Regions from separate parts of the Paenibacillus sp. F4 genome, predicted to be linked through region 1. Evidence: riboswitches for the same ligand, from Rfam matches in the RefSeq annotation. Region 1 holds a riboswitch; each other region holds the start of a gene.
The links. Region 1 has a riboswitch for glycine ahead of C1T21_RS24715 (alanine/glycine:cation symporter family protein). Riboswitches for the same ligand answer to the same signal wherever they lie in the genome.
Positions count from the first base shown of each region.

Region 2: it holds a riboswitch for glycine, as region 1 does, so the genes downstream of both, sdaAB (L-serine ammonia-lyase, iron-sulfur-dependent subunit beta) here and C1T21_RS24715 (alanine/glycine:cation symporter family protein) in region 1, are expected to answer to the same signal.
Region 3: it holds a riboswitch for glycine, as region 1 does, so the genes downstream of both, gcvT (glycine cleavage system aminomethyltransferase GcvT) here and C1T21_RS24715 (alanine/glycine:cation symporter family protein) in region 1, are expected to answer to the same signal.

Region 1 is NZ_POVS01000020.1:285,138-295,197, forward strand. Features, by position in the region: gene C1T21_RS24695 (beta-glucoside-specific PTS transporter subunit IIABC) at 1-89, opposite strand, end outside; gene licT (BglG family transcription antiterminator LicT) at 321-1,163, opposite strand; gene C1T21_RS24705 (LacI family DNA-binding transcriptional regulator) at 1,397-2,368, opposite strand; gene C1T21_RS24710 (glycoside hydrolase family 1 protein) at 2,585-4,042, shown strand; glycine riboswitch at 4,211-4,287, shown strand; glycine riboswitch at 4,306-4,400, shown strand; gene C1T21_RS24715 (alanine/glycine:cation symporter family protein) at 4,561-5,979, shown strand; gene C1T21_RS24720 (iron-containing alcohol dehydrogenase) at 6,037-7,209, opposite strand; gene C1T21_RS24725 (carbohydrate ABC transporter permease) at 7,358-8,185, opposite strand; gene C1T21_RS24730 (carbohydrate ABC transporter permease) at 8,208-9,083, opposite strand; gene C1T21_RS24735 (ABC transporter substrate-binding protein) at 9,115-10,060, opposite strand, start outside.
Region 2 is NZ_POVS01000003.1:13,236-23,295, reverse strand. Features, by position in the region: gene opp4A (oligopeptide ABC transporter substrate-binding protein) at 1-128, opposite strand, end outside; gene C1T21_RS00130 (ABC transporter permease) at 171-1,079, opposite strand; gene opp4B (oligopeptide ABC transporter permease) at 1,108-2,076, opposite strand; gene C1T21_RS00120 (ABC transporter ATP-binding protein) at 2,089-3,015, opposite strand; gene C1T21_RS00115 (ABC transporter ATP-binding protein) at 2,993-4,024, opposite strand; gene C1T21_RS00110 (DUF6359 domain-containing protein) at 4,350-5,939, opposite strand; glycine riboswitch at 6,277-6,392, shown strand; gene sdaAB (L-serine ammonia-lyase, iron-sulfur-dependent subunit beta) at 6,602-7,291, shown strand; gene sdaAA (L-serine ammonia-lyase, iron-sulfur-dependent, subunit alpha) at 7,281-8,180, shown strand; gene C1T21_RS00095 (Ig-like domain-containing protein) at 8,252-10,060, opposite strand, start outside.
Region 3 is NZ_POVS01000017.1:85,307-95,366, reverse strand. Features, by position in the region: gene C1T21_RS19095 (DUF454 family protein) at 1-642, opposite strand, end outside; gene C1T21_RS19090 (mannitol-1-phosphate 5-dehydrogenase) at 857-2,002, opposite strand; gene C1T21_RS19085 (PTS mannitol transporter subunit IIA) at 1,999-2,433, opposite strand; gene C1T21_RS19080 (BglG family transcription antiterminator) at 2,430-4,508, opposite strand; gene C1T21_RS19075 (PTS mannitol transporter subunit IIBC) at 4,590-6,068, opposite strand; gene gcvH (glycine cleavage system protein GcvH) at 6,497-6,889, opposite strand; glycine riboswitch at 7,284-7,383, shown strand; gene gcvT (glycine cleavage system aminomethyltransferase GcvT) at 7,560-8,660, shown strand; gene gcvPA (aminomethyl-transferring glycine dehydrogenase subunit GcvPA) at 8,787-10,060, shown strand, end outside.

The DNA.
Region 1 (10,060 bases):
AAGCGTGTAGCGCAATGGAATACCGAATTGACATTCTCTTCGCCACCAACGAGGGTCACTATTTTTTTAGATAGTTCTTTATCACTCATGTTCAGAACTCCTTATGGGTTATTCTTGCTACTGATAGGATTTACTGTTTACATCTGTTGCTAAGATGCGCCGGCGTGCACCTTTTTAAACTTGTAAACAAGAAAAACCTAAACTCGTGGTGAAAACTACGCACTCTCCTATAGAGGAACGTCGATTTCACCATCAGTTTAGGTTTTGCCTGCCTTACCAGTCACAATCCATGAGTGATGAGAGATATGAAGTTGTTAGTGTTATATGTTATTACGCTCAGTTACCCGATGAATATGGATAGTTAGATATACGTATTCATCCTTGCTTAAATATTGATCGTATGTTTTTTCCAGATACTCATTGATCTTTTGGGCACAAGCAAAAGCTTCGGTATACGTCTGCTTCACCTGGTTGTACAAAAATTCTTCACCACTGTGAATGACTTCTTTGCGAATCACTCGCATCGCAAAATATTGCAAATGTGTCAAAAATCTCGAATAGCTAAAAGAAGACTCATCCAGCACAATTCCGTAATGATACGTAATAATGTTCAAGATATGTTGGACAATCTCAGTCATTTTCAGTGTAGACTTCATTTCGTTACCATCGATCCGTGCATTCACCATATGCAATGCAATAAATCCCGCTTCATCTTCGCCCAATTTTACTCCGAGCGTATTTTCAATTTTTTGGAGAGCATCCAGCCCAACGGCAAATTCTTTTTTGTAAAAGCGTTTAATTTCATACAGCATCGCGTTTTGGAGTGCCAGTCCTTTTTCTTGCCGTTGTATGGCAAAATGAATATGGTCGGTCAACGTTAAATAAATATTATCGCTTAACTCCGTATCCAGCACTTCCGTTGCATGGGTTACGATTTCATTCACGACCTCCAGATGAGACACTGGAATATCGTTCAGCAGCTCAGTTAATTTAGCCGTGAACTCGTTTTCATTTAACATGAAAATCTTATCTATTTTATCATCATCGACTTGATCGCCAGCCACCTTTTTGAAGGAAATACCTCTTCCCATCACGATGACCTCTTTGCCTTTATCGTTTTTAGTCAATAGGACGTTGTTATTGAGCACCTTCTCAATAATCATTGAAGTTCCCCCTCCCATCCTTTACCAATAAAAAATGCCTAAGCACAATTCAACACTATTGTTAGCAATAGCACTCAATTGAACTCAGGCATTGCCCGCATCACCGGTCACAATCCTTCGATATAGTGCTATTGTAGCACAAAAAAAAGCGATTTCAACATATTTTATTCTGATTCGACAAAAAATATTTCATATCAAGGCCCTTTTGCCTAATTTGCAAGTAAATCGTTACCTTACGTGGTCGTACGTTCAATGAGGCTGTACTCTAGCGAATGAAGCTCCATTTGGCGTCCAATCAGCTGAGGAGAAAGCATGAAAAAAGCATTTTGTGCTTGAGCCATGATGGGATTTTGAATCGTTGTAATCCCCATCGTATGTGCCAGCTCCGTGTTATCGAATCCGACAATCGCCAGATCTTCCGGTACGTTCAGCCGTTGTCTGCGTGCTTCGCAGAGAATACCCACTGCTACATAATCGTTAGCACATAAAATAGCCTCTGGGAATTCTTCCCGACGCTGTAACAAATCCCGTACGACCTGTTCGCCATCACGGATATTATAAATAGAAGAGTGATTCCAGTGTTGCAACACTGGCAGATTGTGCTCACTCATGATCTGTTCGTAGGCTCGTTGTCTGCTATGGGTATTGATGCTGCTCGGACGACCAAAAGCATTGGCTATACGAGTATAGCCTTTTTGTATCAAATGTTTGAGTGCTAACATATATCCTTCATACTGATCCATAGCGACGGAGCGAATATCGGTATGCTCCATTCGTTGCCACGAAACGATCGGGCCATATTTGCAATAGGTACTCAAAAAATCAGTGTCATTCACGCAGGAAATGATGACCAGCGCATCGACTCTTTTTCTTTTTAAATCCTCAAAGGCTTGAAGCTCTTTCTTTTTGTTTTCTCCAGAAGTATAAATAATGGTTTGAAATTCATATTGGCCCGCTACTTCCACAAAGCTGTCCAGAAAAGCGAGAACAATTTCATTAATAGTTGAAGTAATGATACCGATCTGAAGCGTCTGACCCTTGGATAGAGAAATAGCATTCCGATTAGGAACATAATCTAATTCCTGCATGATTTTCAAAATCTTAGCTCTTGTTTCGTGACTGACATGGGGGGACTGATTTAATACTCTGGATACCGTAGCTTTGGAAAAGCCCGCCAGTTTTGCAATTTGATCAAGATTCGACATGGTGCTTCTCCTCACATAAGAAAAAAATAAATTCTTGACATGAAACGCGTTACAACGATTAGGATGCTTATGAAGGCATTACGTCTATTTTAAAGCAACTGTCAATGCTTTTCAAAGGAGAACGGTTATCGTTAGGTATGGATTCATATTTGCAGCACTTGATGGGATTACTTGGCCAAAATAAAAATCTTAAATACGGAAAGAGGTCTTTATACTATGACTAAGACGCTAAAAGGATTTCCGAAAAACTTCTTGTGGGGCGGGGCAACGGCAGCCAACCAATTGGAAGGTGCTTTTGACGTAGATGGAAAAGGTTTGTCCAGCGCAGACATGATTGCCTATGTACCCAAAGCGGAACGTAAGAACGATCATGCTATAGAGATTTCGTCCGAGCGACTCGAAGACATTTTGGCAGGCAAAGTCAATGCCCGTTTTCCAAAACGTGAAGGGGTAGACTTTTACCACCATTACAAAGAAGATATTGCATTATTCGCTGAAATGGGCTTCAAAGTATTCCGTATGTCCATCCATTGGTCGCGGATTTTCCCGAATGGCTATGATGCCGAGCCGAATGAAGCAGGATTGCAATTCTACGACAATGTATTTGATGAGCTGCGCAAGTATAATATTGAGCCGCTGGTAACATTGTCACATTATGAAACACCGCTAGGTCTGACGCAGAAGTATAATGGCTGGCTGGGACGTGAAGTCATACAGCATTACGTAAATTATGCCGAAACGGTGTTTACGCGCTATAAGGATAAAGTAAAATACTGGCTGACCTTTAATGAAATCAATGTAATGACCATGAGTCCGTTCACCGGTGGCGGTGTGGTTATTGACCGTGTAGAAAACAAACAACAAGCGATATATCAAGCATTGCATCATCAATTTGTAGCTAGTGCACTGGCGACCAAACGGGGACATGAGATCATCCCGGGCGCTCAGATCGGCTGTATGCTGGCACGTATGGAAAGCTATCCACATACGTGTAACCCAGAGGATATACTGAAAGCCCAGCATGAAAATCAGATGAACCTGTTCTTTACGGATGTGCATGCCCGTGGGGAATATTCCAACTACATGAATCGTTATTTTGAAGAAAATAATGTTGTAATACACACAGAACCAGGCGATGCCGAAATATTGAAAAATAATACGGTTGATTTTATCTCATTCAGCTACTATATGACCTTGACCGTATCTGCAGGTCCAGAAGGTGAGAAAGCAGCAGGAAACCTGATTGGCGGCGTGAAAAATCCATATTTACAGTCCTCTGACTGGGGATGGCAAATTGATCCGATCGGTCTGCGTGTTACGCTGAACACGTTATATGACCGCTACCAAAAGCCGCTGTTCATCGTGGAAAATGGCTTGGGTGCTTATGATAAGGTAGAAGAAGACGGTTCTGTGCATGACACATATCGTATTGATTACTTGCGTCAGCATATTGTTCAAATGAAGGAAGCGATTGCCGACGGTGTTGATCTGCTTGGCTACACCAGCTGGGGTCCTATCGACCTTGTGAGCATGTCTACTTCCGAAATGTCCAAGCGCTACGGATTTATTTACGTTGATCTGGATGATGACGGTAACGGAACGCTCAAACGCTCCAAAAAGGACTCATTTAACTGGTATAAAAATGTGATAGCAACCAATGGTGAAGAATTGTAATTCCATATTGTCTCGGGCGGGTATAGCAGAGGACATCCTAAGGATGCAATCTGCTGTACCCGCTTTTTCGATAGACACAATAATAATATTTCAGAGGGCTTCACAAACTTTTCACTTGTAATAAGCTGAAAGTTTTCTGTATAATGAATAAAAATTTCATATGTCTGGTTGATGTTTGCGGGAGATGGAACGAAAGTTCCGACCGAAGGGGCAAAACTCTCAGGTGCTTAGGCTGATTACAGCAACAAGCGGGGACCGTAAACGGACAGAACTCTGGAGAGACCCTTAATTGGGCGCCGAAGGTGCACCGCAGAGAACATCTGCTTAAACTCTCAGGCAAAAGGACAGAGACGCGAATAACCTGTGACAGGGAATGCCCTAGGCTTTTTTATGAGCTATTAGTGGCAGAAAACCTGCACAAGATGGTTGTATTTTTTCGTGCCTTTAACCTCTCCAGGAGTCGAATCAGCGGATTTGACTCTTTTTTGTTTTCTAATATGCTGGAGGAGCGGGTTGAAATGAATTTGGTACATGTGTTAGAAGCGATTAGTAGCTGGATATGGGGGGCGCCTCTCATCATTCTTGTCATGGGAACGGGGTTGTGGCTGACCATACGTTTGAAGATGCTGCAGGTATTCCGCCTGCCCCTGGCGATCAAGCTGATCGGTAAGGCCCCGAATGAAGGCAGCGGGGATGTAAGTAGTTTTGCGGCTTTGAGTACAGCGTTGGCGGCTACAGTTGGCACAGGAAGTATTGTCGGCGTAGCGACAGCCATTAAGCTGGGCGGGCCGGGTGCCTTGTTCTGGATGGTTGTTGCAGCCTTTTTTGGGATGGCGACGAAATATGCGGAAGGTGTACTTGCGGTAAAATACCGGGTGAAAGATCGGAATGGACAATTTTCCGGCGGCCCGATGTATTATATTGAGAAAGGTCTTGGACGCCGTTTTAAACCGCTGGCGATGCTGTTTGCTTTTTCGGGCATGCTGGTAGCGTTGTTCGGGATTGGAACGTTTCCGCAGGTCAAAGCGATTGTATCTTCGACTGAAAACAGTTTTGGCGTTCCGCCTATTGTAACGGCACTGATTATTGCGGTCCTTACAGGACTGGTTACTATTGGAGGACTCAAAAGCATTGCCAAGGTATCGACGAAGGTCGTTCCTTTTAAAACAGGCTTGTACGTACTGATCTGTCTCATCGTACTGATTCGGTTTGCTGACCAACTTCCTGCCGCAATTGCGCTGGTGCTCCATTCGGCATTTTCAACTACATCTGCAACGGGCGGATTTGCCGGAGCTACGATTATGCTGGCCATGCGTAGTGGGGTAGCCAGAGGTATTTTTGCCAATGAGGCCGGATTGGGGAGCGCACCGATTGCAGCTGCAGCTGCCAAAACCAAATGGCCTGCGGAGCAAGGGCTAATTTCCATGACAGGCGTGTTTATTGATACGATGGTTATTTGTGTGATGACCGGGTTGACGCTACTGGTTAGCGGTGTGTGGAGCGGGCCTACCGATGCGGGCCTGATGACTCAGCAGGCATTTTCCAGCGCATTCCCGCTGGGGGCAGAACTGCTCACAATCATTCTGATTATGTTCGCCTTCACCACTATGCTTGGCTGGAACTACTACGGGGAACGCTGTGTTGAATACTTGCTTGGGGTTAAGTGGATTAAGCCATACCGTTATCTGTTCATCGTACTGGTTGCCGGGGGCGCGTTCATTAAACTGGATGCGATTTGGTTGCTGGCAGATATCTTTAACGCAATGATGGCTTTCCCGAACCTGATTGCACTGCTCGGCTTATCAGGAATTGTAGTTGCAGAAACCCGAACCTATATGGATTCTCTGAATTCTAGTAAGAAAAAGGGCATTCTTGCAGGTGCCAGTGTAGGGGCAGCTATTCAAGTAGAAGAAAAGGGACAAACGGTTAATTCATAAATTCCAAAAGGGAGTGCCCTCAGCCACCATAGGCTTGAGGACACTCCCTTTTAAATGTTATAACGATGCACGTAAAATAGCTAAAATATCTTCTTGATTCAGCTTTTTATAATTACCAAAGCCTCCGTATTCCATTTCACGGGCTGCAATGATTGCGACTTTTTCCAATTGCTCATCATTAATATTGTAATCGGCCAGGGTGGAAGGGGCACCGAGACTTGTCCAGAATGCACTCAGGCGATCAATCCCCTCCAAAGCAATTTCCTTATCCGTTTTACCAGTGGTATCTAAATCAAACATACTGAGCATCAGCCGCTTCATGCGTGCAGCATCCTGATCCACCGTATGTCTCATCCAGTTGGGGAACAGGATCGCCAGACCGCCAGCATGAGGAATATCATATACAGCGGATAATGCATGTTCAATCGTATGCGAAGCCCAGTCCCCGAAGTAGCCCATTTGCAGTGTTCCGTTAAGGGCAATCGTTCCGGCATATAAAATCGTTTCACGATGCTCGTAGTTGTGCAAATCTTCCAGCAGCTTAGGTGCAGTTTCGATCACGGTTTGCAGCACGGAAAAGCACATACGATCTTGCAACGGTGTATTTTTAACATTGTGAAAATATTGTTCAAACACATGGCTCATCATATCCACCATGCCATATACCGTCTGATCACGTGGCACAGAGAAGGTGTTTTTTGGGTCCAGAATCGAGAATTTCGGATGTGTCACCGCGCTGCCCCATACGTATTTTTCGTTCGTTTCCCAGTTGGTGATAACAGAATCCGGATTCATTTCTGAACCGGTGGCGGCGAGTGTGAGGATGGTGCCGAATGGCAGAGCCTCGGTCGGCATGTGCTTTTTGTTGATAATATCCCACACATCGCCGTCATATTCAGCCCCTGCTGCGATGGCTTTGGTGCAATCAATAACGCTTCCACCGCCTACTGCAAGTAAGAAGTCGATTTTTTCGTTTCGGCAAATGTCGATGCCCTTCTTAACGGTGGACAAGCGCGGATTCGGTTCTACGCCGGACAATTCATGAATGTTCAGATGTAGCGGCTCTAACGCGTCTAATACCTGGTCATACAGACCATTTCGTTTGACACTTCCACCTCCGTATACCAGCAAAATGTTTTTGCCGTAATTCAGCAGTTCCTGCTGAAGTTCTTCAATTTGATTGTCTCCAAAAATTAATTTGGTGGGGTTATAATATGTGAATTTGTTCATCTGGTAAGTTCCCCTCAGTTCATAGTTCATGTTCAAATCGTAAATCGCTTATCCTGATTGCCTGTCGGATACCTAACTTCATCATGTAAGCTATTTGAAATGACGATTAACTATTATACATGAAATGAATAAGGGAATTCAAGTGAATCTAATCTTTGACCGCTCCGGCGGCAAGATCGGAAATAAACTGACGGCTAATGAAAAGAAACAAAATAATAAGTGGCAGTACAGCCAGCAGGGTGCCCGCAATGACCATCGCATAATCCGTATTGTAAATCCCGTTCAATTGTGACAGTGCAATCTGGAGCGTGAATTTACGCTCATCCGTTAAGACGATTAGCGGCCATAAATAATCATTCCAGGCTCCTATAAAGGTAAACGCGCCGAGAAAAGCGAACGCAGGACGTAGAATAGGCAGTGCTACATTCAAGTACAGTCGAAAAAAGCTGCATCCGTCCATCCGGCCCGCATCCAGCAGCTCCTTTGGAATGGATTCTTCCGCATATTGACGAATCCAGAAAATGCCGAAGGCATTTACCATCCCCGGGATGATAAGCGCTTTGAACGTACCTACCCATCCAAAGGAGGCCATCATGACAAAGGAGGGGACAAGCGAAAGTTGTGAAGGGACCATCATCGTAGCTAGCAGAACGATAAATAGCACTTTTTTGCCCGGAAAATCAAACTTGGCGAATGCAAAACCTGCCAGTGAATCGAAAAACAGAACCAATAGGGTAACAGAACCAGCTACAAAAAGGGTATTAAAAAAGGCTCCGGCAAAATTAATCTGTTGTAATACTCTCGTTATGTTATCCAAGAAGTGGCTGCCAAACCACAATTGCGGTGGAAAACGATAGATGTCTGAAGTGGTACGGGTTGCCATGACGATCAGCCAGTAAAATGGAAACATCGACAGGATGATTCCCACCAACAATCCGGCATATAAAACAAAGGATTTTGCGCGTGTCTGCATCATGTTGTGAAGCTCCTTCCCATCGTTATTTTTTACCTTGAACGAGTTTCCAGTTTATGATGGAGAATAGAGCAATGATGAGGAACATGCCCCATCCGACGGCTGCACCATATCCAAAATAGTTGTTAATGAACGACTCGCGGTACAGGTATAAAACGATGGTCATGCCACTTGCCCCGGAACCGCCGTCATTACCGACCAGGACCTGTGGCTCGGTGAAGAGCTGCATACCGCCGATGGTGGACGTAATGACCGTAAACAGAATGACTGGGCGCAGCATGGGGATGGTGATGCGGAAAAAAGCTTGCGCTCCGGTTGCCCCATCCATTTTCGCAGCCTCATACAGCACATGCGGAATACTCTGGAGTCCAGCCAGATAGATGATTGCGTTATAGCCCATCCATCTCCATACGACCATAGAAGAAATGGCAATTTGGATACCCCATGGCACATTCAGCCATTGAACCATCGGCAGCCCCAAGAGTTGCAGAAGGTAGTTGAGAAATCCGAAATTGTTGGCAAATAAGGCACCAAATATGATGGCGACAGCCACAATGGATGTCACGTTCGGCAGAAAGAATCCAACTCTCCATAAGGTGCGCATTTTCACAAAAGGTGCATAAAGGAGAAATGCAATAATCAGTGCGAAGAATAGCATCGGAATCGTTGAATACACCCAGATCACAAAGGTGTTGCCTACAGCCTGCCAAAATTCGTTATCTGTCACAAGATAGCGAAAGTTGCCCCAGCCGTTGTAGGTCATGTCTCCGATCCCGTCCCATTTGTGAAACGCCAGGTATAATGAAAAACCAATCGGAAACAATCCAAAGATGCCAAACAACAGATAAAACGGCGAGATCGCAGCATAAACAGCACGGTGCTTCCAGATTTCTCTCAGCATATGGTCCACACGCCTTTTTTGAATTTTATTTTTACCGCTGTAATTCCCGTTCAATTCGTTGCATCGTTTCCGTCCATAGTGCATCGGGATTAGCATCCTGCTTGGCGACATTGGAAAGGCGACGGGTCACAATGCCGTGGATGACAGGATAGCGCTCGCCGAAATAGCTGCTTTTGACATTACGTGCGGAGGCGGCAAAGATGAGCCCGGTGGCCTGACCACCAAAGAAAGGCTCGGGTGTCCCCATGATAGGATCGTCATAGACGCCGGGAGTGGACGGGAACAGCCCGATTTTATGGTAGGCATCCAGCTGGTGTTCCGGGTTTTGCAGCCAGGTCAGGACTTCAAAGGCTTCTTTGGGATGTTTGCTGGATTTGAGGATAGAAATGAAAGATCCACCCAGATTACCGTCCCCTCCAGGAGCACGGGCGACTCTCCATTTGCCCGCTGTATCCGGTGCGGCCTCCGTGAGAACTTGCTTCATCCAGACTGCCCCTACAAAAGAGGCTATTTTGCCGTTATTGACCGAAGCGTTCCATTCGGGAGTCCAGCCATCCGCATTGGCGAGCAGATGCTTCCTGTGGAAATCCACAGCGGTATTCCAGCCCAGACGGATGTCAGGAGATTGATTGCCGATGTAGCTTCCATCCGGCTTGAAGTAAAGGTTTGTATGCTGAGCGAGTACCTGATTGTAAACGTTTACAATATTATCAGCCAAAAACGAACGGCTTCCGAATTTCTGCTGAAGTTGTTCTCCGGCCGCCATGTAATCATCCCATGTGCGGATGGAGGCACTAACCTTTTCAGGATCACTAGGCAAGCCTGCTTGTTCAAACAGATCACTTCGGTAGAAGAGGGCGGTAGGTCCTGTATCCATGGGAAATGCAATCATTTTACCATCAGGAGTGATCCCCTGATTCCATTTCCATTCCAAATATTGATCCTTTAAGCGGTCTGCTCCGAGTTCCCTTAAGTCA
Region 2 (10,060 bases), on a different contig from region 1:
GAGCCGCCTGTACCGTCAGACGATTTTCCTCCATTTGAAGCGGAAGGCGAACCGCTGCATGCGGCCAGAGAAAGTACCAAAATTGCAGATAGAACAGGCAGAATTCCTTTTTTCCAGTGTTTAACCATTGTAAATCCCTCCTTGTCATTGTCCTTATCCTTGAACTTCAGTTAACCCAATCGTTGTCTGGCATCCGTGGCGCGTTTGAGCGCCTGGCCAATAAAGTTAATCGCCAGCATTAGCACCAAAATAAGCAGTGAGGCTGGCAACCACATCCACCAGCTATTCTGCAAAACATCCGGGTCATTCGCATAACTCACCAGTGTACCCAAGCTTGGAGTAGATTCCGGTAAGCCAAAGCCGAGATAAGAAAGCCCGGTCTCAATCCCGATATTTCCCGCGAGACTGAGGGTCAGATTGACGATCACGACCGAGCTAAGATTGGGCAGCACGCCAAACCAGATGATTTTCCAATTAGGTGTGCCAAGGGTTTTGGAAGCCTGCACATAATCCAGTTCGCGCTCCGACAACACCTTGGCCCGGATCAGACGTGCTTTTCCAATCCATAAAAAGGCGGTCATGATGAAAATAAAGGACCCTATGCCGCTTTTGGGTACAATGCTGACAAATACGATAACCAGCATCAAAAACGGAAGCACCAGAATAAAATCAATGATCCGCATGATGATGTTATCGACCAGTCCCCCATAAAAACCAGCCAGCAAACCTAACGTTAAGCCAATAGCGGCGGATAACAATGTAATCGTAAAGCCGATGGTGAAGGAATTGCGGGCTCCAATGACCAGCTGGCCGAAAATATCCCTGCCCGCTCGATCTGTCCCCAGCCAATGCACTGAGCCTGGAGCTTCACGGATCGCGCCCAAATCCACCGTCGTGACAACATCCTGATTTACAAACAGGACAGAGGCATATATAAAGATCAAGAACAGAATTATAAAGCCAATGGAAACCAAGGACATTTTGTCACGCACCAGCTCACGACGCAGTACAGACCAACTGGATGGTGATTTACGAATGATTTCCGGCGTGAAGACCTCCTCCACCTGTATAGACACCATAATCCCTCCCTTTCTCTAGACTTGTTCGCTATTCAATTCGAATGCGGGGATCGACTTTGCTTAGGATGACATCAGATAAAAGAGTTCCTAATAGCGCCAAGAAGCCAGAGATCATGACCAGCGCGTTCACGACTGAAAAATCCCGTTGGGTGATGGACTGGAGAAATAATTGGCCCAACCCCGGATAACCGAAAATAGATTCAAGAAAAATATTGCCTGCAATTACTCCCGTCAGGTCATAGCCCAAAAAGGCAGCAATCGGCAATAGAGAGTTTTTGAAAATATGGCGGGAATAAATTTTACCTTCGGGTACCCCTTTGGAACGCGCTGTTTTCACAAAATCCTTCAGTCTTGTGTCAATGACCTCATTGCGCAAATACTGAATCGTAGCCGTTGTACTGAGCAATGCGCCTGTAACGGCTGGTAAAATGAGATGATACGACTTGTTCACGTAATATGCCCATGTCCCCGGCTCCACGCCTACATCCACACTGCCGCTGGTTGGAAACCAGCCGAGCCTGAATCCGAATACGTACAGCAGCAACAACGCGAGTATAAATAGAGGTGTCGCAAAGCTGAGATAGGTATAGCCCACGACGGTTTTGTCCAGCAGACTATGCTGATAACGACCGCTGAGTACGCCGAGCGGAATGGCGATCAGATACGTCAGAACCAGAATTACTACGCCCAGAAAGAACGTGTTCCCCAGACGGCTGCCAATCAGATCGGTAACGCTAATTTTATGTACATAAGATTTGCCCAGATCCCCGTGAGCAAGCTGGACGAGCCAGTTCCCATACTGCACCCACACCGGGTCATTCAGTCCCAGTCTTTGTCGCTGTTCTTCCAGTGCGGCCGGATTCAGATTGGGTGTCGAAGTAATAAGTCCTGTCAGGGCATCCCCCGGCATAGCCTTAGCTAGGAAAAATATAAGCACGCTCAGTGCAAAAAGTTGAGGGATCATAACCAGCAGCCGACGCAGTGTAAATTTCCACATTTCTGTACCCCCTTATGGTAGCGCGACTTGATGGGATGGACTTACTGATTTTAGTGCAAACGGCTTTCCACTCGCGTCTAGATGTTTGGGTAGCTCTGTTTTGTAGGAGGATAAAAGCATTCGCCTTTTTTGGGCATTTTCCAGTCGTTTTGTAGGATCAATATTGGGAATGGTTGCAATGAGGCGCTGGGTATACAGATGCTGTGGACGCTCATAAATGTCTTGCTCGCTCCCCTGCTCCACTAGACGTCCCCGGTACATAATACCGATTTGGTCACACATATGGCGGATAATACCTAGGTCATGACTAATGAACAAATACGTTAAATTAAACTCCCGCTGCACATCCTTCATAAAATTAAGCACTTGTGCCTGCACGGAAACGTCCAGCGCCGACACCGGCTCATCTGCAATGATCAGCTTGGGGTTTAATGTCAGCGCACGCGCGATCCCGATCCGCTGCCGTTGCCCCCCGGAAAATTCATGCGGATATTTGTAGGCTGCATCGGCGTTCAAGCCGACCTTTTCCAGCAACGTCTGTACTTTCCTTCGTTCTTCCTCACTGCTCAGCTTTTCAAAATTTCGCAGCGGTTCAGCAATCACATCCAATACGCGCTTACGCGGGTTGAGCGAAGAGTATGGGTCCTGAAAAATCATCTGAATATCTCTACGCAGTGGATGACGGTTGTTACGGCTCAGAGCCGCAAGGTCCTTTCCCTTAAACAGAATCCGTCCGCTCGTCAGCTTATTTAGACCGATGATCGTCCTGCCTGTCGTCGTTTTTCCACAGCCGGATTCTCCCACCAGCCCGTATGTCTGGCCTGCCTCAATGCTGATCGACACGCCATCCACTGCTTTCACCTGATCGATAACACGCTGGAAGAAACCACCGCGCACCGGATAGTGGACCCTCAAATCATTTAACTCCAGTAGTGCCATGAGCAGCCTCCCCCTTTGCCTCGTCTTCAAAATGAAAATGCTGATAACATGTACAACGGACCCAATGTCCAGGGGAAATTTCATTTAATTGGGGATGGTCTTCATGCACTCTCTGCTGAATCCAGGGAATACGCGGAGCAAAGCGGCAACTATTGCGGGGGATATCTTGTAATGAGGGAACAATGCCGCCGATGACATGCAGTGATTCCCCCTTGGTGTGCGATCCCGGCATAGAAGCAAGCAACGAACGCGTATACGGATGCTGTGGATGCCTGAATAATTCAAAAACATCAGCGCTCTCCACGATTTCTCCGGCATACATGACCACCACGCGGTCGGCTACTTCTGCCACAACACCAAGATCGTGCGTAATCAGGATAATTCCGCTCTCAGTCTCCTGTTGAAGCTGTTTGAGCAAGTCGAGAATTTGCGATTGGATCGTTACATCGAGCGCAGTAGTTGGTTCATCTGCAATAATAAGAGAAGGTCGGCAAGCTATGGCAATCGCGATCATCACACGCTGCCGCATCCCTCCTGACAGTTCATGCGGATACTGCTCATACACACGCACAGGATTCGGTATATCTACGCTTTCCAGCAGCTCCAGCACACGTTCCCTTTTTTGCTTCGTAGATAGTGACGTATGATAATCAAGATTTTCCTCAATCTGCTTGCCAATGCTCATCAACGGGTTGAGTGCTGTCAGCGGGTCCTGAAAAATCATGCCAATGCCCGCTCCGCGGATTTTATTCATTTGCCCTGAAGAAAGACGGTTCAGGTCCGTACCTTTAAAAAGGACCTCTCCCTCTACACGTGTGCGTTCCATGTCATGCAGTTGCGGGATAGAAAGCGCCAGCGCGCTTTTGCCACAGCCAGATTCTCCGACTACAGCCAGCACTTCATTGGGGTTGACCGTCAGATCCAGATGGTCGACTGCGGGGTGATATTGATCCTTGATGCGAAAAGAGACGGATAATCCTTTAATTTCCAACACGGGTTCGGTATTCAATGCGCGCTTCCTCCATTCTCCATGGTCTTGTCCCGCTTATTCTCACCATGTTTGATGTTTAAAACCTCTCATGAACATTACATACCGTTTTTGTCGGAATAATTTGAATACATCCTATCACCAGTATATGGATATATCAATTAAGATTATGCTATCAACATCATTTAAAAAATCAATGATCCAGGAGTAGCGCGGCCTTTCTGGCACAAAATGTAATGAAATAACCAACCACAGGTTAATTTTCATCACAAAAAAAGTCGCCTGATCCCTCTGCAGGGATCAAACGACTAACTAACACCGGCTCACATTGAGCTCCTGACGATAATTACGAAGCCGCTCCATAGGAGCCAGACTTGAACGTTCTAGGATCGTACCATTTGTAGCCTGCTGCCGGAGCAGCCCAAGGCTCAGCCTGCGGTTCCGTGGAAGCCGCAGGCTCCTCGAATGGCAGAAGCTTCGTTGGTTGATCCAGAGTCAAACCTGCCACATCGGACAATTTCGTGTAGTCCTGCTTCCATGCAAGCCATTGGACCGTTTGTACCAGGAAGGTGGAATCATCCACTTCCTTGAAACCATCATATGTCTTCTTCGACTGTCCATTTTCCTCACGCACATATTTCGGTGTAGCATCTTCTACAGGGGAAGAATCACCGATAAACGCTGCCTTGCCTTGACCTACCTTGGAGATAGCGGCATAAGGTCCTTCCGCACGGCCCCCGCCGTTATAAACTCCCTGATCTACAGCATTCCCCCATTTTTTCGTGCCTGAAGGGATATAAGCAATGCCTTTAGCCTTGGTAGGATCAATAATAGCCAGCGTAGATCCTGCATGCATCGCAATCGAGCGCACACCCTTGGTAATGCCGAAAGATTGATCTGCGGCTACAATGTCGGTAGCATTCACGTCACCAAGCGCATTATAACGGAAACGAACGCCAAAGTTGGTCGCCAGCCAATCGGAGCTTGTTAATCCTTGCATCGCCGGTGATGCAGCTTCTTCTGCCGTCATGCCTTTGGCTGGATTAGTATAGGCTCCACGACGGTAGCCATTCATAACTTCGGAGGAATCCCAACGGTTTTTGTTACGGTCCGCATTATAATGATCGGAGATGAAGAATACGCTTCCCCCGTTATTCACGTATTGCAGTAGGGCAGCCTGCTCGGATGCCTTAAAGGCAACATTCGCTTCACCAATAATGAACACATCATATTGGCGCAACTTGTCATATGTTATGGCCTGCTCTCCATAAGTAAAAGGAATGGGACGATTCAATTGGTCTACCGTAAAGCCTACATTACGCAGTCCATTGGCAAAGTCGGAGAAGGCGCCTTCAATGACCCAATCTGCTGCACCAGCGGTCTGTGCGTGCGTATTATCGAACAGCACCTTTTTGCCTTTTCCATCCGGCAGTGTAGTACCGGGTTGACCCGGGTTGCCAGGTTCACCTGGTTCCCCCGGCTCGCTTCCGCTCACCAGTTCAACAGCGCTTGGGCTTTTTACTCCGCCAAAATTATTGTAGGCGCCGAGTGTACCCGTCACACGAATTTTGCTGCCGATCAGCTCAGGATGGCCTGATAGCCCATATTGCCCTCTGTACGCTGAAGTCAGCTGTACATCCAATAGATTAGACGTATTACGTTCATTTGCCTGATCGGCAATCAGTACGTTAAAATCATTCGCGAACGGAGAAGAAAAGTTAGCCGTTTTCGATCCGGTAGCATGTCCGACGATGTAACCTTCCACCGTCACCGTATCTCCACTGCTTTGGCGCTGAAGTGCTTCGGCTACTGTCAATGCTCCCTCTGCCTTGACCTGACCGAATGGAACGAAGATCCCGATCAGCAGTGATACGATTGCTGCTAGATGCAGCATCCCTTTTAAGCGTGAACCTGTGAACCGCAAGCCTTTTACCATACGTCAATATCCCTCCTATGTTTTCCATAAATGTACTTGTCCTTTATCAGATTAGCCGCCAATCTTCTAATTCCTTCCTGATTTCATCCATAATTATGTAAATTTTAATCTTTTTTATTGGAAACGCACCTGTTTCAGGATTTTGCAAAATTCGATTCCAGTCGCTCCAAAGCGCAATATCTAGACGAACTAGGCCATTTCGATCTATATATTGTTCATTGGAAGTCGCTTATTGGGTTTTTGCAAAATCCTCGTTTATGTAAAAATTGAACCCTGTGATTGACACCGAGCACGGCATACATTACCCTAAGAAAGACATGTAGAACGGTATACGCGAATGAAGATGACGGGAGAGTCTGTCCAGAGAGCCTACACTCTGGCGGCACCGAAGGAGCAAGACGCCAGCACCCGGCTGGCGGATAATCTCTCAGGTCCATGTATCGTCATCTGACGCAACTCTGGAGAGAGCGCAAGCCACCCAAGGGGTAAGGCGGTAAGGACACCGCACGAAACTCTCAGGTAACGAGGACAGAGATAAGGGAAACTTCCTTATCCTGTCCTTTTTTGTGCTCACATTGTACGTCAGCATTAGGAACCGTCTATACGCGCAAAGACGCGGCAATACCATATACTATGGTATAGAACATACAGGGGGCCACACCATGCGTTTCAAAGATGTATTTTCCATTATCGGCCCGGCCATGACCGGACCTTCCAGTTCACACACCGCAGGCGCGGTGCGGCTCGCACGCGTTGCCCGGCACTGGCTCGGGGCGCAGCCTGACCGTGCCCGCATGACACTGTACGGCTCCTTTGCCGACACGTACAAAGGACACGGTACAGACCTAGCGCTCATCGCAGGGCTGCTCAATTACGATACAGACGATCACCGAATTCCGGATGCCGAGCAATGGGCAGAGCAAGCCGGGATGACCGTGGAATTCGCCGTCAGCGGGCTACCCGCTCCTCATCCGAACACCGTCCGTTTCGAGCTGTGGAAGGGCGAGGATCAGCGCACACTGCTGGGCTCCTCCATCGGCGGCGGGAGCATCCATGTCCAGCAACTCAACGAATTCCGAGTCAACCTGACCGGGGAGCTGCCTACGCTGGTGCTTCTTCACTCAGATAAGCCCGGTACATTGGGCGCGGTGACTTCAGCGCTCGGCGCGGCTGACATTAACATTGCCTATATGCACGTGGATCGCAAAGGCCGGGATGGTGAAGCACTCACCGCCATCGAAACGGACAGTCCTGCTACGGCTGAATTGATCACAAAGCTGCGGTCCTTGCCTCATATGTACGAAATTAAAATGATTAATTTGAAAAAAGGAGCTGAATCCGATGCGGTTTAGCCATCTGCATGAGATCAGCGCTTTATGCGCTGAAGAATCCACCACGATTGGCCGCCTGATGATTCAAGAGCAGGTACAAGAGACGAATACACCTGAGGAAGAAATCTTCCGCCAAATGTCTGATTATTATGAAGTGATGAAGGAAGCCGTTCATCGCGGTCAGACGCAAGACACCGTATCCCGCAGTGGATTGACGGGCGGTGACGGCAAGCGCCTAGCCGAGTATCTGCGGGCAGGGGAAACCTGCTCCGGCGATGCCTCCGCGCTCGCTATGGCTTATGCCCTCTCCGTGTCGGAGGTTAATGCGTCCATGGGTCGCATTGTCGCCACGCCCACCGCAGGTTCATGTGGGGTTATCCCTGGTGTATTCATCAGTGCGCAGGAGCGGTTCGGCTGGGATGATGAGCATATGGTGCACGGCCTATTCGCCGCTGGAGCCATTGGCTACGTGATCGCCAACAACTCCTTCATTTCTGGCGCGGAGGGAGGCTGTCAGGCTGAGATTGGCTCAGCTATCGGGATGGCCGCTGGTGCTATGGTCGAGTTGCGCGGTGGTACGCCTGAACAGGCTGTTCACGCCGTGGGTCTCGCTCTTAAGAACACGCTCGGCCTCATTTGCGACCCCGTCGCCGGACTCGTGGAGATTCCGTGCATTGTGCGCAACGGGCTGGGAGCCGTGACTGCACTTGCCGCAGCGGACATGGCTTTGGCGGGTGTGCGCAGCGCTATTCCGTCTGACGAAGTCATTGACGTGATGCTTGAAGTCGGCAGTGCGATGCCGTCGAAGCACCGCGAGACCGCCAAAGGCGGCTTGGCCCAGACGCCGACTGGCAAGCGTTTGACCGAATCACTTACACGCAACACACCGACCAAGAAGGATAAGTCATAATTTATAAGCGGTAGCCTCCTAAAACAAAAGAGCAAGCATATCGTCCTTGGACGTATGCTTGCTCTTTTGTTTTACTGAACGGTTACCTGTACCTTCGTCATTTTACCTGCATATTTCACAGTAATTACAGCTTTGCCCTTGCCCTGTGCCTTAATGTTACCGTCTTTGACGGTCGCAACAACAATTCTGGACGAGGACCAGACAGCCGGTTTGGAAACATCCTTCTCCGACTCATCCTTATACGTGGCTGTAGCCGTAACCTTAGCCAGCTGTCCTGCCTTCAAATTCAAAGCAACTTCGTCTGTTTGCAGGTATTTAAGCGTATCAACATCCACGGGTACGCTGATTACCTTCCCGCCAAACTTCGCTTGAATGTTAGCTTTACCGTAGCTGACCGCGGTAACCTGACCCTTTTTAACAGTGGCTACCTTATAATTAGACGTTTTCCATTCAGCTTGGGTCGTAACGTCCTTTTCTTTACCATCACTTGATTTAACCACAATCGCAATGGTTTTTTGATCTCCAGATTTGAGCGATAGCGCGATTGCATCCGCTTCAATCTTTTGCGCTACGTCCACTTCTACCGTAAACGTAATGTTTTGCTTGCCATATGAAGCAGTCACAGTTGCCTTGCCGCTACCATTCGCTTTGATCAAACCTTCGCTAACTTCAACCACTTTTACATTGCTAGTTGTCCAGGTGGCGTCCTTGGTTACATCTGTTTTTGTACCGCCACTCTTAACTCCTGTTACTTTCAGCTGCTTCGTTTCCTGAGCACCAAGCGCAATTACACGCGAGTCTGTTTCCAGACGGTCTACAAGGCCTACTTGTACATTAATCGTCAGTTTTTTGCCATTATAGGTCGCTGTAATAACCGCTTTACCAGCAGATTTACCCGTAATCGTTCCTTTGGACACAGAGGCAATATCTTCCGCGCTTGAAGCCCATTCTGCATCCTGTGTTACATCTTCCTTACGCCCATCCGCATAAGTAGCCGTCAAAGTTGCAGTATAGTCCTCATCAATATCAATCGTTGCCGTTTTGGAGGACAGAGACAGATCACCGGGTACATTTACGGATACCGTAGCTGTAACTGTTTTGCCACCATAAGAAGCGGTGATCGTAGCCTCACCTGTTTTATAACCCGTGACTTCTCCCGCACTGACAAAAGCGATATCTTCATTGCTGGACTTCCACTCTGCCTTACTTGTGATATCTTCTTCCGTACCTGTTACATACGTTGCGGTCAGCTTGAGCTTTTTGGATTCCTTGGCATTCAGGCTCAGCTTGTCCTCACTCAAATCCAGATATCTGGAGGTTTCGACATCTGTCTTGATCGAAACGGTCTTATCTCCATACTTAGCGGTCACCGTAGCCGAACCCGCTCCAATGGCCATAATCGTTCCCTTATTCACAGTCGCAATTTTTTCATCGCTTGATGTCCAAGTAGCTTTATCTGTGATATCCGTTACCGTCCCATCCGGGTAAACGGCAGAAACTTGTATTTTTTTAGATTCATCCAGACGCAGAAAAATATTGGATTCGCTGGCTTTCAGCTTATTCGTTTGATCGACATCTACCGAAATCGTAGCAGACATCGTGCCATATTTACCTGTAATTGTCGCCTTTCCCGCGCTATAGCCGGTAATGGTGCCTTTCAGTACATCCGCCACAGCTGCATTGCTGGAGCTCCACTCAGCGGACTCTGTCACGTCCTGTACCGATCCATCCGGAAACGTCGCTGATAGTTTAACCTTCTCAGTATCCTTCAACAAAAGAGAAACCTCTGATGAACTGACATCGAGACGTTTAACCTGCTCTACCTGCACAGCAATGGTTACGGTCTGTTGACCATATACGGCCTTAATATTGGCTGTACC
Region 3 (10,060 bases), on a different contig from region 1:
GCAGCGAATTGCAATAGCAGCAATAACAATGACCGTCATAGATAGAATCAGCTTGCGAGTCACTTGTCCTTCCCATGCTTGCTGCATAACAAAAGCCATAGACAACACAGCGGCTATACTCCCCAAAAGACCGATCCACTGCACAAGCACACCCAAGACGATATATTTCCGAGAATGTTCCACTAGACCGAGCAGACGGCTGTCGACCATTTTAGACCTTTTTTTGGGAGTAGGTGTAGGTAAAGGTTCAGGTGAAGATGAAGGCGTTATTTCTACTGCAGCGTTTCTCACTGTTCCGATGCGGAATATAAAGTAATAATATTTAAAAAGGATGACCAAGACGATGAGCGTTTTGCCCCACACATTAGGGGTGAAAATAAAGCCTGTAATCAGCATCGTTGACGCTAAGCCCAATGACGTGATTTTCGTAGACAGCTTCAATGACCTTGTTTGGACAAAACTCTCTAGATGCTTTTGGTACAGAGAGGTGTTCGAAAACCACTGGTGAATCCTTTCGGACCCCCGCATAAAGAAAAAGGTCGCTAGCAGCAGAAACGGTGTAGTCGGTAGCAACGGTAGCACTACACCAATAACTCCAAGCGCCAAAAATAAAAACCCTAAGGTAATATAGATCGGTTTCACTATAATCCTCCCTAATAGTTATAATAGTAATGATTTCATTTTATAGATAATGATAATCATTATCAATATAAACAATTTAAGCAGGTTGTTATGTGATGTAAATCACGCATATAAAAATCCTCTTGATGCACATCCCTACAGAACACGTTAGTGTTGATGTGGATGCTTTGCCTTCAAGAGGATTATCGAAAGATAATATTGATAATTCGTTGTTTTATGAATTTATAATATCATATTGCTCCAATATCTGCCGATGTAACGGGTGGTCTGCGGTTATGGAAGTATAACGCGTCAGCGCCGCACCCAGTCCTTCGCTACGAATCGCCTGCTGAAGCTCGACTGCCTCGGGGTCTTCCGTAATATCAAATTTACAGGCAGCAGCCATTCCTAACGCCAGATGATCCGTAGGGATGCCATACTCCTGTGCTTGGAGCGCGGGACGTACAAGACGATCATTGGGGGACAGCTTGCGCAACGGTGAACGTCCGACCCGAGTAACATCGTCTGTTAGATTAGGATTGCGGAAGCGATCCAAAATTTTAGAGATGTATTTCTTATGCTCCCCTTGATCCAAACCGAAGCGCTTCACAAGCACCGCTCCTGTTTCCTCCAGTGACCCTTGTATCGAATCCACCACCTTGCTATCCTTCATAGCCTCCTGAATGGTAGCATAACCTGCGGTATAACCAAGATAGGCTGCCACGCAATGCCCCGTATTCACCGTGAACAGCTTTCGTTCAATGTAAGGCTCTAGATCCTGCACGTACAGGATGCCTTCGATTTCTTCATGCTCAGGTGCCATTTGCGAACGATCCACCACCCACTCGTAAAAAGGCTCTACCTGCACATGTAACGGGTCCTCGTGGTGTTGGATCGGCACAATCCGGTCTACAGCAGCATTTGGAAAATACACCGAAGCCTCTGCCTTAGCACGGGTCGCCTCATCCAATAGCGCAAAAACATGCTCTTTCAGTTGGGCGCTGCCTCCGATTGCATTTTCACAGGCAATCACATGCAGCGGCCTTGCTCCTCGCTCTACCCGCCGCTTGATTCCCTCCGCAATACCTGCTGCTATGTGCTTGAGGATGCTGACACCTACCGCGGTCGTTACCAGATCTGCGTGGTCTACCGCATCGGCTACAGCCGCTGCATCCTTGCCGTCAATTGCCGTCACATTCGTGACCAGCTCCGTATCCTTTGTATCATTGGCTAATTCTACGGTGTATTGTTTACGACGGCGTAACTCGGATACAAGGGTGTCGTTGACATCTGAAAAAACAACCTCATAGCCTGCACGCGACAGAATCAATCCGATAAAGCCGCGACCGATATTTCCTGCTCCAAAGTGGACGGCTCTCATAGCTCCAGCTCACTTTCGAACAGATCTATAATTTCCTGTGGGGTCACCGCATTGCGAAGTTTATCCATATTTTCTTCCTCCGCACACACCACGGCGATACTCGTCAAAATCTCCATATGATCGCCGCCTTGTGCTGCAATGCCGATCACCATGTATGCTTTCTCTTCCCCAAAATCTACGCCTTGCGGAAACTGAACGATGGAAATGCCTGTCGATTGAATAAGCGTCTTGGATTCCTTGGTGCCATGTGGAATAGCCAGCCCGTTCCCGATGTAGGTAGACACGATCTCCTCGCGTTCCAGCATCTTGTCAATATACTCACTTGAAATATGTCCTGCATCCAGCAGGATTTGTCCAGCCATGCGAATCGCCTCATATTTGTCTTTGGCGATTGCGTTCATTTTTACTTTGTCTATCGTCATAATACTCACGGTAGGTTCCTCCCTGTCCCTAATTTACTGTGGAAAAATTCAGCCAGCTCACTCGATATATAATTGACAATATGATCCCTGCTACCGTGTTCCAGTAGCGTAACCATGTCTTCCTGCAAGAGTAATGCGCTAATCTCGCTCAATACCTCCAAGCTCTCTCTCGGCAGCTCACGAGGTCCCAACATGAGCAGCACGCATTCTACCTGTTCACCTGTATCCGCCAACAGCGGCTCTGCCAGCTTATACAAGGTAAGCGAAGGCTTGCGAATATAGTGGCTACGCGTATGAACTAAAGCAATGGAGGTATCAGAAATTACCTGACTACCTTGGCGCTCTCTTTCCATGAGTTGTGCAGCAACCGCAGAAGGCTCTGTAACATTCCCCCGCCCCGCCTCCAACATGCATATAGCCTCTACGATCGCCGCCATATCCATCCCCTGATTTTCCAGCGGATACACTTGAAATTGCTGTACAATGTGTACAATTTCATCGAGAATTTTCCGCAGGCCGGTAAGCCACTCCATGTCCTGACCGGGCTGAACGACCTGTTCCTGCTGATGGTCATCGGGATGATGGAGTGTAATATGCTGGATGAATTGACGCAGGCGATCACTCTCCTCCTGCGTCAGCAGCGGGCTTATCTTAAGATAGCGATCTGGTTCAAGCGGTAGCTCTACTGTCGAAATGATCAGATCATAATCCTCCTTGGGGATCCGCGCCGCCTCGTACCATGAGGCCCTATCCACAATTTTGATCTGTGGTAGCTCTTTGGCGAGCCTTGTTGCCAGAAGTCTGGATGAACCAATGCCGCTCGTGCAGACTACGATGGCCCGCACCTCCCGCCGCAATTGTCGCAGCCGCTCCAGCGAAGCGCCGAAATGCATGACCAGAAATCCGATCTCTTCATCAGGGACTTTCATTTCTGTCATGTCCGCCGCAGCCTTTTTCACTGAGTCGAATAAGCTGCTGTAATCCTTGCGGATTTGCTGAAGGAGGGGATTACGAATCGACTTGCCTTCCTTCAAACGTTTGAATACCGGAGCCATATGGGCAATCAGTCCTTCACGCAGAACACGGTCCTCTTCCAATGGCGTGCCTGTTTCTTCCTCCACACGACGAATCAACTCATGAACCGACTCCAGCAGTACAAGATCATCCAGCGGCAGCAGCCGGGTAGAATGATCCTCGGCATCACGGAACAGCAGCCTGAAATAAGATCGTTCCGGGTCCGGAAAGTCAATATCCAGCGCCGCTGACAATTCTGCGCATATGCGTTCTACCATAGCTGTGCGCAGCATGATATTCTCATCCGAATCTGTTTTCGAATATGAGAGACGATGAGCCACAACGTACCCGAGTCGTAGACGTGCCAGCGAAACGCAAATTTGAATCAGCAACTCCATATACTTGCTTTCCACCATGTTTTCCAACCATTTTTCATGGGGCCGCCAGAGGGCATTTTCCACGATCAGCAGGTTCTCTCTGCCGATCATCTCCAGCAGCTTGTCAGCGACACGGGTTACAGGACGATGCTCTTCTCCGGCTGAAAACAGATCGGATTCATCCAAATATTCAAGTGCTAGTTCGGAAATCGCCCGTCTTTTGTCTGTCTCGCGCCCCGTCATCTCGACGCCGTACCCTCGTCTGCGCACAAGCACGAGTCCCCGTTCCCCAATCCAGCCTTGCAAATCGTCCAGATCATGACTGACCGTAGTTACCGTGACTTTCAGATCTGAAGCCAGCGCCAGCAGCTTGATCGGCTCCCGTGTATCCAGCAGCATGCAGAGAATCACGATCTTTCTCTCCTCAGCCGAATATTCATCTGACTTCGTATCCAGCAATTGCTTCCGCAGGCATACAAGCTGAGCTGGGTCAGCATCTATACAGATACCGATTCCTGACTTTTTCTCCAGCTTCACCTCATGAACTGCCAGCCAATGCTCGACTGCGCCCAGTTCCCGATGAACCGTCCTTGTGCTGACATTGATCTTCGTGGCAATTTCCCCGGCTGTAACCTCTTTGGACTGCTCCAGAAGATATTCCACGATGTCACGTTGTCGTTTCGTAATATTCATAAGCGCATACCGTTCCTTCCCAAGCTCATTCCTCCAGCAGGAGACGTATATTGCATACAGTCCGCCTGACTTCGATGGGGATTAAGAATCGGATTTCAGACGTTCAACCAGCGCTTCGTATTCAGGACTCTTCAAAAAATTGTCAATGGAAATGTGCTCAGCTTTCGGAGCTACTGTTTTAGCCCGGTCTGTCAACGTTTTTTGCGTAATGACAATATCCGCATCCTGTGGAATTTCACTGATTGCTGTATTCGTAACTGTTACGCCCACACCCGCCTGCTTCATTTTTTTGCGTAAAATCGAGGCACCCATAGCGCTTGAACCCATACCTGCATCACAGGAAAAGACGATCTTGTTCACTTCGGATTTATCCTTGAGCGTTCGATCTGCGGCAATCTCGGCAGTACGATCAGCTTCGTGGTTATCTTCCATTACAGTGGCATTAGCACTTGCACTCTTGCTTTGATTTTTCATATCTTTCAGGCGGGATGCAGCTTCCTCCAGCCCCTCTTCTTGTTGCTTACCAGTCTTGAGTAACACTGCAGCAACAGCAAAGGATACGACCGCAGCAGCGATCACCCCGCTTAGCATTGGCAAATATCCGCCTTTTGGCGTCATTAGAAAATAGGCGATAATGCTGCCCGGTGAAGGAGCAGCAACCAGTCCGGCACCTGTCAACATGAAACAGAAGGTTCCCACAACGCCCCCAGCTATAGCTGCAAGAATCAGAATCGGCTTCATCAAAATGTAAGGGAAATAAATTTCATGAATCCCGCCGAAAAAATGAATGATGACCGCTCCAGGAGCCGACGACTTCGCAGAGCCTTTACCGAACAGGCAGTAGGCCAGCAAAATACCGAGCCCCGGCCCAGGGTTGGATTCCAGCATGAACAGTACGGATTTCCCTGTTCTTGCAGCTTCCTCCAACGCAATCGGACTTAATACTCCGTGATTCAGCGCGTTGTTTAAAAATAATACTTTTCCGGGCTCAATAATGAGGTTGACAAGCGGCAATAGCCCTGCGTTCACGAGGAACTGTACCCCTGCCGATAATACTTGACTGATCATTTGTACAACCGGGCCGATCGCCACATGGGCAAGCAGTGCTAGAATGGCACCGATAATCCCGGCTGAGAAATTATTGACCAGCATTTCAAAGCCTGATCTGACTTTGCCTTCAATGGCCTTGTCAAACTTCTTCAATATCCATGCAGCCAGCGGACCAGCTACCATCGCGCCCAGGAACATCGGGATATCGGCCCCCACAATGACACCCATCGTCATAATGGCACCGATCACACCTCCACGCTGTCCGTGAATCATCGTGCCCCCTGTGTAACCGATCAGCAGCGGCAGTAAATAATTTTTCATCGGATCAACCAGTTGTGCAAAACCTTCGTTCGGGAACCATCCGGTCGGAATAAAGAGTGCTGTAATCAATCCCCATGCAATAAAGGCTCCCATATTGGGCATAACCATTCCGCTAAGAAAACGGCCAAAACGCTGTACGGCGACACGAGTGCCTCCTTTTGAACTTGGCTTTGTGTCCAATGTGCTCATATTCAAATCCTCCTTGTAGGTAAGCATCACTACCTTTTCTTAAAATTCATACTAAATGACAGCGCTATCTTCATCAACGAAATGAAAACGTACTTTCGTCATGAACGTTGATGACAACATTTAAATTTAAATTATCCGGGATGGTATTATACCTGCATAATTCTTCTTAATATGACCTGTAGCTATAGAAATTAGTCGAAAAAACAGGAATTTAAATCTGCACAAACTTATAGGGAACCACCTTCTGTGCCAGAGTAAAACACGTAATTACGCTTCCAAAATGACAACAAAAAAATAGCCGCTATGGCAGATCATAGCGACTATTTTATACAAAAAACGAGCGAACTAACGATGCTCTTATTCAATTGAAAATCAATATAAAAAATTCAGAATAACACGCTCTTTTTTCATGCTGTATTGCCCCATTATTACTCCGAAATCAACTTCTCATACTGATCCGCAGACAGTAGCTTGCCCAATGTTTCCTCCACATCTTTGCCCATCTCTACTTCGATCATCCAACCTTTTTCATAGGGAGATTCATTTACTAGTTCAGGCGTACTTTCCAGCGCTTCATTCACCTTTAATACGTTTCCCGTCACCGGAGCAAAAAGGTCGGATACCGTCTTCACCGATTCAATCGTACCGATCTCCGCTCCCTGCTCAATCGTTACTCCCACCTCAGGTAATTCTACAAAAACAATATCACCCAGTTGATGCTGTGCAAAGTCCGTAATACCAACCCGCACCGTCCCATTCTCTGTACGCTGAACCCACTCATGTTCGTTTGTATACCAAAGTTGCTGCTTCACTTCACCCATCCTGTTCCCCTCACTTCCATATGAATAAAATCGCTTTTGCTCACCTGTATTAGACAGGTTAAGATTATGACAACAAGAACACTCATGTCAATAATACTAACAAAAATACTTCATATCACCTCATATAGCGTACTATATAAAAATATGATAGCTTATAACAAACGCTTACATATCCTTATTTATATATTAAATGTTTTTTCTATTGTTTTCGATGACATTTTTATTGACATTTTGAATGAATTTGCGTATTAATGGATTATAGCAAATACTTTGGGAAACACCCCGACAACTGCAAACGCGGATGAACGCAGAGGGAGAGACTGCCAAAAAGATTCGCATAGCTGTTGCCGCTTGTGAGACAGTTGTGCACGCGAATCGGATCAAGTTGTTATCTGCACAGCCAGGTAATATACCGCAGATCCCGAAGGTAGCGCCGAAGGAGTAAGCCTGCATTTGCAGGTGAATCTCTCAGGCAAAAGGACCTCTGCCGGACGCATCTCTGGAGAGCATTCGCTATTGGAGCGGATCACCCAAGAGGAAACCCGGTACATACCGGGGTAACTTTCTGGTATCAAGGACAGAGCTGAAAAAAGAGTATAGACTGCTGTCTATACGTTTTTTTCGGCCTGTCTTTTTTGTTTAGCCGATCACACCGGATAGGAGTGGAAAAATGACTAATTTGCGAAGAACACCGCTATATTCGTCCTACGGGACGCAGTCTGGGGTTCGTTGTATTGACTTTGGCGGCTGGGAGCTCCCCGTTCAGTTTAGCGGCATTCAAAAGGAGCATGAGGCCGTCCGCCAACGTGCGGGTTTATTCGATGTATCGCATATGGGCGAGTTTTTGGTTGAAGGCAAAGAGGCCGAAGCTTTTCTGCAAAGGGTGACCACGAATGATGTCAGCCAGTTGGAAGCAGGTCAGGCACAATATTCACTCCTGTGTTACCCCGATGGAGGTGTAGTAGACGACCTACTTGTTTACTGCAAAGGACCAGAACGCTACATGCTCGTAGTGAACGCCTCTAACATCGATAAGGATTGGGATTGGCTCATTCGCCATATGCCTGCATCCGTTCACATGGAGAATGTGTCTGATGCGATAGCATTGCTGGCGTTGCAAGGACCAGAAGCAGTACGAATTGCCGCAGCCGTGGCAGATACGGACATTACGAATCTGGCATCTTTCCGCTTCCATGAGGACGTGCCATTGTTCGGAGCAAAAGCTCTCGTCTCACGAACCGGATATACGGGCGAAGACGGTTTTGAATTTTACGTACCTGCCGCGGAAGCACCAGCCGTATGGGAGAGTTTGCTTCGTTTCGGTGAGTCGTATGGGCTGATTCCCGCTGGACTTGGTGCTCGGGATACCCTACGCTTTGAGGCACGGTTGCCGCTGTACGGACAGGAGTTATCTGCCACGATTTCACCACTTGAAGCCGGTCTAGGGTACTTCGTCAAGCTGAATAAAGGAGATTTTATCGGTAGAGAAGCACTGCAACGTCAGAAAGATCAAGGGATTCCTCGCAAATTGATCGGGCTGGAAATGATTGATCGCGGTATCCCACGCGCCCATTATCCGGTATTCGCAGAAGGACAACGCATCGGTGAGGTCACAACGGGAACTCAGTCGCCCACCTTGAAGCGTAATCTGGGCCTCGCCTTGGTGGACAGTCGTTTTAGCGTCCTCTCCACACCGCTGGAGGTTGAGATTCGTGGCAAACGCCTGCGTGCCGAGGTGGTGGCAACACCCTTTTATAAACGCCCGCGCTGATCTTAAACTCTCTTCATTTCAATAAAGCAAACATGTCAGATATGAACTTCCGGGTTTCTCATCTCACACTTTTTTATTAGCTAATTTACGATTTAAAATTTTGCTTTTCGAAAGGAGCCAGAACCTATGAAGCAGCATCGTTATCTCCCTATGACTGAGCAGGATCAAACCGAAATGCTGCGTGTGGTCGGTGTATCATCCATTGATGATTTGTTCAGTGACATTCCAGAGGCCATTCGATATCAAGGGGAACTCCCTCTTTCTTCTCGACTCGATGAGAAAGCCTTGACCCGCCACTTGGCCGAGCTGGCCAGACACAACGCCAATACAGACACACATGCCAGCTTCCTTGGCGCAGGAATTTATGATCATCATATTCCGTCCGTCATCCAGCACATCACTTCACGCTCGGAATTCTATACAGCCTACACCCCCTATCAGCCGGAAGTAAGCCAAGGCGAGCTACAAGCCATTTTCGAATTTCAGTCGTATATTTGCGAATTGACGGGCATGGCTGTAGCTAATGCCAGCATGTACGACGGAGCGACTGCACTGGCGGAAGCGGGCTCACTGTCCGCCGCAGCTACCCGCCGTAAACAGCTTATCGTATCGAGGTCCGTCCATCCAGAGGCACGTCAGGTATTGGCAGCCTATGCACGCGGATTGGATTTGGACATCGTGGAGATCGGCTGTTCGGACGGCGTAACGGATGCTGATGCGTTAGCGGCGGCCGTATCGGAACAGACCGCGGCTGTTTTGGTCCAAAGCCCCAACTTTTTCGGAGCCGTGGAAAACCTGAAGCCGATGGCTGATCTCATCCATGCGCACAAAGGTCTTTTGGTCGTCAGTGCCAACCCACTGGCACTTGGCTTGCTGGAAACACCCGGCAAACAGGGCGCGGATATTGTGGTAGGAGACGCGCAGCCACTTGGCATCTCCTCTTCTCTCGGCGGTCCGACCTGTGGATACTTTGCCGTTTCTCAGACACATATGCGCCGTATCCCTGGCCGCATTGTGGGTCAGACCACAGACCGCAATGGTAAACGCGGCTTCGTGCTGACCTTGCAAGCGCGGGAACAGCATATCCGACGCGAAAAGGCCACCTCTAATATTTGCTCCAATCAAGCGTTGCTAGCTTTATCCGCATCTGTATACTTGTCTGTTATGGGTAGGAAGGGGATCAAGGAAGTAGCCGAGCTAAATTTGCATAAAAGCCGATATGCCTTAGAGCAATTGCTGAGCTTGAAGGGCGTAACTTCCTCGTTTAACGCACCAACCTTTAACGAGTTTGCCCTTAGACTGCCTGAGGGTACAGATATGAGCAGACTCCAGACCGAGTTGCTAGCTGCTGGATTTATCGCTGGCTACGATTTGGGCCGGGACTATGAGGAACTTGCTGG